2 regions of the Devosia lacusdianchii genome follow, and region 1 is predicted to be linked to the other one. Evidence: predicted binding sites of a transcription regulator. Region 1 holds the regulator's gene; the other holds the start of a gene.
The links. The regulator LexA, encoded in region 1, represses DNA repair genes until DNA is damaged. The targets are predictions, from matches to a motif close to TGTTCNNNNTGTGTTCNG.
Positions count from the first base shown of each region.

Region 2: a site for LexA is predicted at 1,734-1,751, ahead of MF606_RS04575 (patatin-like phospholipase domain-containing protein). Genes of this name have one in related genera too.

Region 1 covers NZ_CP092483.1:2,202,840-2,206,216, forward strand. The annotation lists gene moaC (cyclic pyranopterin monophosphate synthase MoaC) at 1-81, shown strand, start outside; gene MF606_RS10730 (molybdopterin molybdotransferase MoeA) at 78-1,280, shown strand; gene lexA (transcriptional repressor LexA) at 1,388-2,101, shown strand; gene MF606_RS10740 (hypothetical protein) at 2,101-2,439, shown strand; gene MF606_RS21745 (nuclear transport factor 2 family protein) at 2,457-2,876, shown strand; gene MF606_RS10755 (IlvD/Edd family dehydratase) at 3,266-3,377, opposite strand, start outside.
Region 2 covers NZ_CP092483.1:929,875-933,251, reverse strand. The annotation lists gene MF606_RS04575 (patatin-like phospholipase domain-containing protein) at 1-1,655, opposite strand, end outside; gene MF606_RS04570 (hypothetical protein) at 1,822-2,286, shown strand; gene MF606_RS04565 (helix-turn-helix transcriptional regulator) at 2,288-2,512, shown strand; gene MF606_RS04560 (NAD(P)-dependent alcohol dehydrogenase) at 2,598-3,377, shown strand, end outside.

The DNA.
Region 1 (3,377 bases):
ATCGACCGGGCCATGGTCATATCAGACATCTGCCTCATGGAAAAATCCGGCGGCAAATCCGGTGACTTCACCCGGCCATGAGCCTGCTCCCCGTCGACGACGCCATTGCGGCCATCCTCAAGCGGGTCCCCGCCCCCGTGGGTAAGAGCGTCCGCCTGGCGGACGCCGCGGGGCGGGTTCTGCTGGAACCGGTGGTTGCGCGGCACGATCAGCCGCCTTTCAATGCCAGCGCCATGGACGGCTACGCCGTCCGCGCAGCGGACATTGTCGACGGCCACCGCCTCACCATGGTCGGAACCTCGCAAGCCGGCGCTGCTTATGGCGGATCGATAGAGGCCGGTCAGACTGTCCGCATCTTCACCGGCGCCCCAGTCCCTCCGGGCGCTGATACGGTGATCATGCAGGAAGAAGCCGAGGCCGAGGGCGGCATGGTCCGCTTCAACACCCGCCCGCGCCAGGGCCACAGTGTCCGCCCGCTCGGCAACGACTTCGCCACCGGGGACCAACTCATCGATCCCGGCGTCCGCCTGGCACCGGTGCAACTGGCCGTGGCCGCTGCCGCCAATGCCGATAGCCTTGTCGTAGCTCGGCGCCCGGCCATTGCCCTGCTGGCCACCGGCGACGAACTGGTTTTGCCCGGCACCGCGCTGGGCCCCGACCAGATCGTCGCCTCTAATAGCTTCGGCCTCCGCCCCTTGCTCCATCCTTATGCCGAAACAGTCACCGACTACGGCATAGCCCGCGACGATCGCGCCGCCCTCCGGCAAACGCTGGAGACCATCTTCGCAGCCGAGCCCGACATCCTGATCACGACTGGCGGCGCCAGCGTCGGCGATCATGACATCGTCCAGGAGATCCTCGTCGAACTCGGCGTAACCCTCGACTTCTGGAAGATCAACATGCGCCCCGGCAAGCCGCTGATGTTCGGCACCCGCGGCAAGACACTGATCTTCGGCCTACCAGGCAATCCCGTGTCGGCCATGGTCACGGCCATCGTCTTCATTAAACCCGCCCTGCGCCGCTGGGTTGGATATACGGGCCTCAGCAAATGGTATCTTCCGCTGGCCGGCCCGACGCCAGCCAATACAGCGCGCCGCCACTTCATGCGCGCACAGCTCATCCATACGCCGACCGGACCAGAGCTTTTCCCGATATCGCAGACCGACAGCGGCCATACTTCGTCTTTGGCCCAGGCAGAAATGCTGATTGTCCAACCTGAATTCGATCCGGGGCAAGACGCAGGAACGATTGTCGAAGCGCTCGCCATCGACGCGTTCTGATTGTCTTGGCGCCCGCAAGACTGATGAGCATATCAGCATATTGCAGAACATAACTGGAACACGTATAGTCGTTCTGCCTATGTTCCGATTCTGTTTCCGAGGGGCCAATGCTGACGCGCAAACAACACGAGCTGCTGATGTTCATCCACGAGAGGATGAAGGAAAGCGGCATCCCGCCATCGTTCGATGAGATGAAGGATGCGCTCGATCTGGCGTCCAAGTCTGGCATCCATCGGCTGATCACCGCGCTCGAAGAACGCGGCTTCATCCGCCGCCTGCCCAATCGGGCCCGCGCACTGGAGGTGGTCAAGCTCCCCGATTCGATGAACCCCTCGCTCGGCGGCCGCAAGGCGCGCTTCGAGCCATCGGTTATCGAAGGCAATCTGGGCAAGGTGGCGTCGCCTCCCGCGCGCGTATCCTCTGGCGAGGACTATGCGCGACCAATTTCCATTCCTGTTATGGGACGGATCGCGGCCGGCACGCCGATCGAGGCGATTCAGACCCATTCCCACACCATCATGGTGCCGCCCGAAATGCTCGGCGCCGGCGAACATTATGCACTCGAAGTGCGCGGTGACTCGATGATCGAGGCCGGCATTTTCGATGGCGATACCGTGCTGATCAAGAAGCAGGATGCCGCCAGCACAGGCGAGATCATCGTTGCTCTCGTGGATGATGAAGAAGCGACCCTCAAGCGCTTGCGTCGCAAGGGAAATACCATCGCTCTCGAAGCCGCCAACCCGGCTTACGAAACACGCATTTTCCCGCCTGATCGCGTCAAGGTTCAGGGACGCCTTGTTGGCCTGTTGAGGAAGTACTGATGCGCGCCGCGCTGCTTCTGGCCCTGATGCTGGTTGCAGCGCAGGGCGGCCCGTCGCTTGCGCAGGAAGTGTCCGCACGCGAGACTCGCTGCTGGGTCGGCGACGTGGCCTTCACGGCGGGCGTCGGTATCAATGCAGGCGGCGGTGTCGCCGTCTGCCGCGCCGGAACCGGCTGGGAAGCGGGCGAGCCCGATACCCCAGTGGTCGGTTGCGTGCTCGAGGACAAGTTTTCCTCGATCGGTGCCGTGGTTGGCATACGCAACAACGACAGCCTGCTGCTGCAATGCGACCCCAGCGGCCGCTGGACTACGGTGAACACGCGCCTTGCCGGCGACTGAGTTCAGGAGGCCGGGCTTTGAGCGATGGGGCCTCCAACCCAGAGCATATTGCTGCGGAAGCGGCGGCGGTGATGGCCGAATATGCCGAGCGGATCAACCATCACGATTTCGGTGATGTCGCGCCGCTAATCGCTGATGATGCAGTGTTCTGGTTTAGCGACGGCTCCCATAGCGGCCTGGCGGCGATCCGGGCGGCCTTCGAGGCAACTTGGGCTGTTCTGACCGAAGAAATCTATCGAATCGAGGCGCTACGCTGGATCGCGGCAGGCGACGGTGCAGCCAGTTGCATACACCTTTCATTGGCAGGCCACCGTCAATGGCAAGCGCGAAGCCGGCTCAGGTCGCGGAACCTCGGTTTTGGCGAAGCGGCCGGACGGCTGGAAGATCGTGCACGAACATCTCAGCCCACCCCGGTGACCAATGCCCGGCTTCGCTAGGTGGTAGGATGTCGGACCGGCCTAAGGCGCTGGACTGAGCGATCCATTTGTGGATCGTCATTGCCCGGCCTGGCCAAGCAGTCCATTTCTCCGCACGTGCTGAAGCATCGATCACCCGGACAAGCCGGGCGATGAGGATGGAACCGAAGGGCGGTTCGAGGCGCGTCGCGGTTGATCCGCCTCACTATCGGAGACCTCACGGCGCGCTTATCGAACCACGAGATCGAGCGAGTGGAGGCTTGGGTGCCACGACCTCGTGGTTCGACAGGCTGCGGCGAACGCGACAGAGCGCGCCATGTCTTAGGCAGCGCATCGACGCGAATTCACAGTAGCCGGCAAGAAAAAGGCCCGCCGAAGAGCGGGCCTTTTGGTTTGCCGACCCGCGAACCTTAGTGATTATCCCGCGGTACGCCGTTGGTCTGGGCGATGCGCTGATAGGCCACAGCGGGCTTGAGCACTGCGCCATTGCCGAGCTGGTCGACAATGCCGCGCTGGATTTCC
Region 2 (3,377 bases), 1.3 Mb from region 1:
TTGGCCTTGCTGAGATACCCCTTGTACCAGGCGCCGAAGCCGGCCTGCCAGATTGCGTCGGCCGACGAGAGACTCTCCCTGGCGTGGCGATAGAGCACGAGCAGGCGGCGCCACTTGTGTTCATCGAAGCTGAAAGGGCCGTTGGTGAAGGCCTTGCCGGCTTCATAGCCCCAATACATGAGCTGGCGCGATGCCTCGGGCGACATGTTGAGGTTGAGGCCGCCCTCGCCGTCGGCGAGGAAGATGCGGGCAATGCGCTCGCGCTGGCCGGTCAGCTCGGACAGCAACTGATCCTGCCAGTCCTTGGCTGAATTCAGGACATACCAGGCGAAGCCGGTGATGTCGCCGACGGCGGACATCTGGACGCCCATGCCCTGCGCCGCCGATTGTGGCACCGTCACGCGCCGGCTCAGGTTGCTGGCATAACCCAACAACTCCTCGATGCTGAAGGCAAAGGTCGGTCGCGTCGGCAGCACCGCGTCGAACATGTGGATGGGAAAGTTACTGCTGATGCCACCATCGGAGAACAGGGCCGTTTTTGGCATTGCCGGTGGCGACGAGGCGGCTCCCAGATTCTTCATGATCGAGGGGAGTTCGGTATCGACCATGCGCAACGGCACGGCGGTGAACAGTACGGGAAAGCTGAGGCTCATGCGCACGGCGACCAGCACCGGCAAGGCCGCCTCGCCAGGGAAGGGACGGGCCGCCGGATCATGCGGCCAGGAGCGGCCCGGACGGCGCGCCAGATATTGCATGACCGCGTCGGGCAGGATTTTGCGCCACTCCGCCGCGAGATAGCCCGCGGGAGCGCCCAGGCGCGGCAGTGTGTGGGGGCGGCGCATTGAAAGGTTGGTGGTGACGACCCGCAGGTCGACGCCCTTGGCGCTGAGGTCGCCGAAGGTCAGGGGCTTGCGATGCGCCGGGTCGCCGAAAGCGATGTCCTGCAGGGCGCGGTGAATCCAATCGGTGACGGCCAGCGGTCCTTCACCTTCGGTGAGACCGGTGCAGAGCCCGAAATTGTTGGTCGGCAGGGCCTGCAACATGGCCGTTGCCGGCTCGACGATTGTCGTCACTGCCCGCCGGAGCTGACCCACGACCACCCATGCCAGAGCCGCCAGGCCACCCAGCACCAAGCCTAGGACAGCGGCCAGAATCGTGGCGTAGGCCCCTGCCCCGAGCAGCCATGATGGGATCGCCAAAGCCAGGCCCCCTGCCGCTGCTGCAAGAGCGCAGGTAAGAGCCGAGCGCTGCAGCAGAGCGCGGACCCCAGGCTTGAGCACAGTATCGACGAAGCCGTTGATGCCGCCGGCCCGCACGACCTGCTTGGCCAACTCGGCGGCCGGTTTGAATGACGGGCTGGGCTGGAACAGCGACAGCAGGATATCGGGCAGCTCGTCGCAGTATTTCTTCAGCGTCAGGAACGCCTCGGGGCGGCCATTCTGCCGCCCATACTCGGCTGCGGCAGCGAAGGCTGCCGCGATCGCCCCGGCCGATGTGCCACCCAGAGAGCGGAAGCGATACTTGGTCGCGATTTCGAGGATGGCGTAGGGATAAATGATCCCGGACGTCACCCCGCCCTTCATAATCGCATCGCATTCAAGCGGCCCGGTGAGATCGAACTGATTGCGAGAATAGTCCGGTAGCACAGTTGACATCGGCGGGCCCTCCAATGGCGCCACGAAGTCTGGCACCGAAGGTCTTTTGCAGCAAGCGACCGCGGGCGCGCGGCATCTTGTTCGAAATTTCTACCACCATGTATAATATTCTTTACATGATGCCAAAAATGTTGGATACATTGGCCGTCAGAGCAGGAGTGCGTACATGTCGATGCGAGAGAGGACGTCGTGGATCGCCGTGATCACCACGCTGATCGTCTGGAGTTACTATTTCGCGGTGTTCTGGGGCGACGCGCTGTCCGGGCGCATCGATGGCACGGGGTTGCGCAACCTCTTCATCGTTTGCCTCATCATTTCGGTGGGCATCATGCTGGGGCTGGCGATCGCCCTGTCACTGAGGACACGCCAGTCGATGGATGCGCCACCCGATGAACTGGAACGTCAGATCGAGGGCAAAGCCGACAAAATCGGGTTCAAGCTGCTCGAACTCATCGTGCCGGTGGTGCTGATCACCGGGTTGCTCAATGTCGATACGATCCGCGCCGCCTATCCGGAAGATCCTGCGGGCAGCACGGCGATCATCTTCGCCAACGGCTTCCTGATGAGCATCGTGCTGGTGGAGCTGGTGCGCGAAGGGGTCAAGATCGTCATGTTCCGGATGACAGCGTGACATGGCGCCGCCGCCCATCACCAACACCATCCGCCGCCTGCGGTTCGATCATGGCGAGATGACCCAGCAGGAGCTGGCCGATCGCATCAGCATGACGCGGCAGACCGTGGCCGCGATCGAACAGAACAAATACTCGCCCTCGCTCGAGGCCGCCTTCCGCATCGCGGAGGTTTTCGGCGTCGAGATCGGCGAGGTCTTCCAGTGGAAGAAGCCTAGTACCGACTGACCGAGAGATATCGCGAACTGAACATCGGCCCCAGCTCAGTTGCGGGCCGCGGGCTGACGCATGCCTGCGAAATGGAGAAATCGAGATGAAAGCCATCGTACAGACAGCCTATGGCGCGCCGGACGTGCTGGTCATCAAGGATGTGCCGAGGCCAATGCCAAGGGAGAACGAGGTGCTGGTCAAGGTGCATGCGACCACGGTCACTTCAGGCGATGCACGCTTGCGGGCCTTCCGCATACCGGCAGCGTTCTGGCTGCCAGCGCGACTGGTCATGGGCATCACCCAGCCCAGGAAGAACGTACTGGGCTGCGAGTTCGCTGGCGAGGTGGTGGCGATTGGCCGGAACGTCACCCGCTTCAGGGTGGGCGACCGGGTATTCGGCCTCCACGTCTATGGCGCCTACGCCGAATACAAGACCGTGCCGGATAGCGCCGCGATCGCCACGATGCCGGCGCGGATGAGCTACGAGGAGGCGGCGGCCATCCCCTTTGGTGGGCTGACGGCGCTGTACTTCCTGCGCAGGGCCAATATCCAGCCCGGCCAGAAGGTGCTGGTCAATGGCGCGTCGGGCGCGGTGGGCAGCTTCGCCGTGCAATTGGCGAAGCACTTTGGCGCCCCGGTGACGGCGGTGTGCAGCGCCGCCAATGCGGCGCTGGTGCGAGACCTCGGCGCAAGCGAGGTGATCGACTACACGACAACCGACTTTGCCAAGACCGGCCGGCGTTACGATGTCATCTTCGACACGATGGACAATGTTTCGCCGCGACGGTTTCGGCAGGCGACCACGGTCAAGGGCATCCTGCTGGCTGTCGCCGGTGGCGGGGTAGCGTTCATCCGCGCGGCCCTCAGCGCGCTGGGTGGCGGA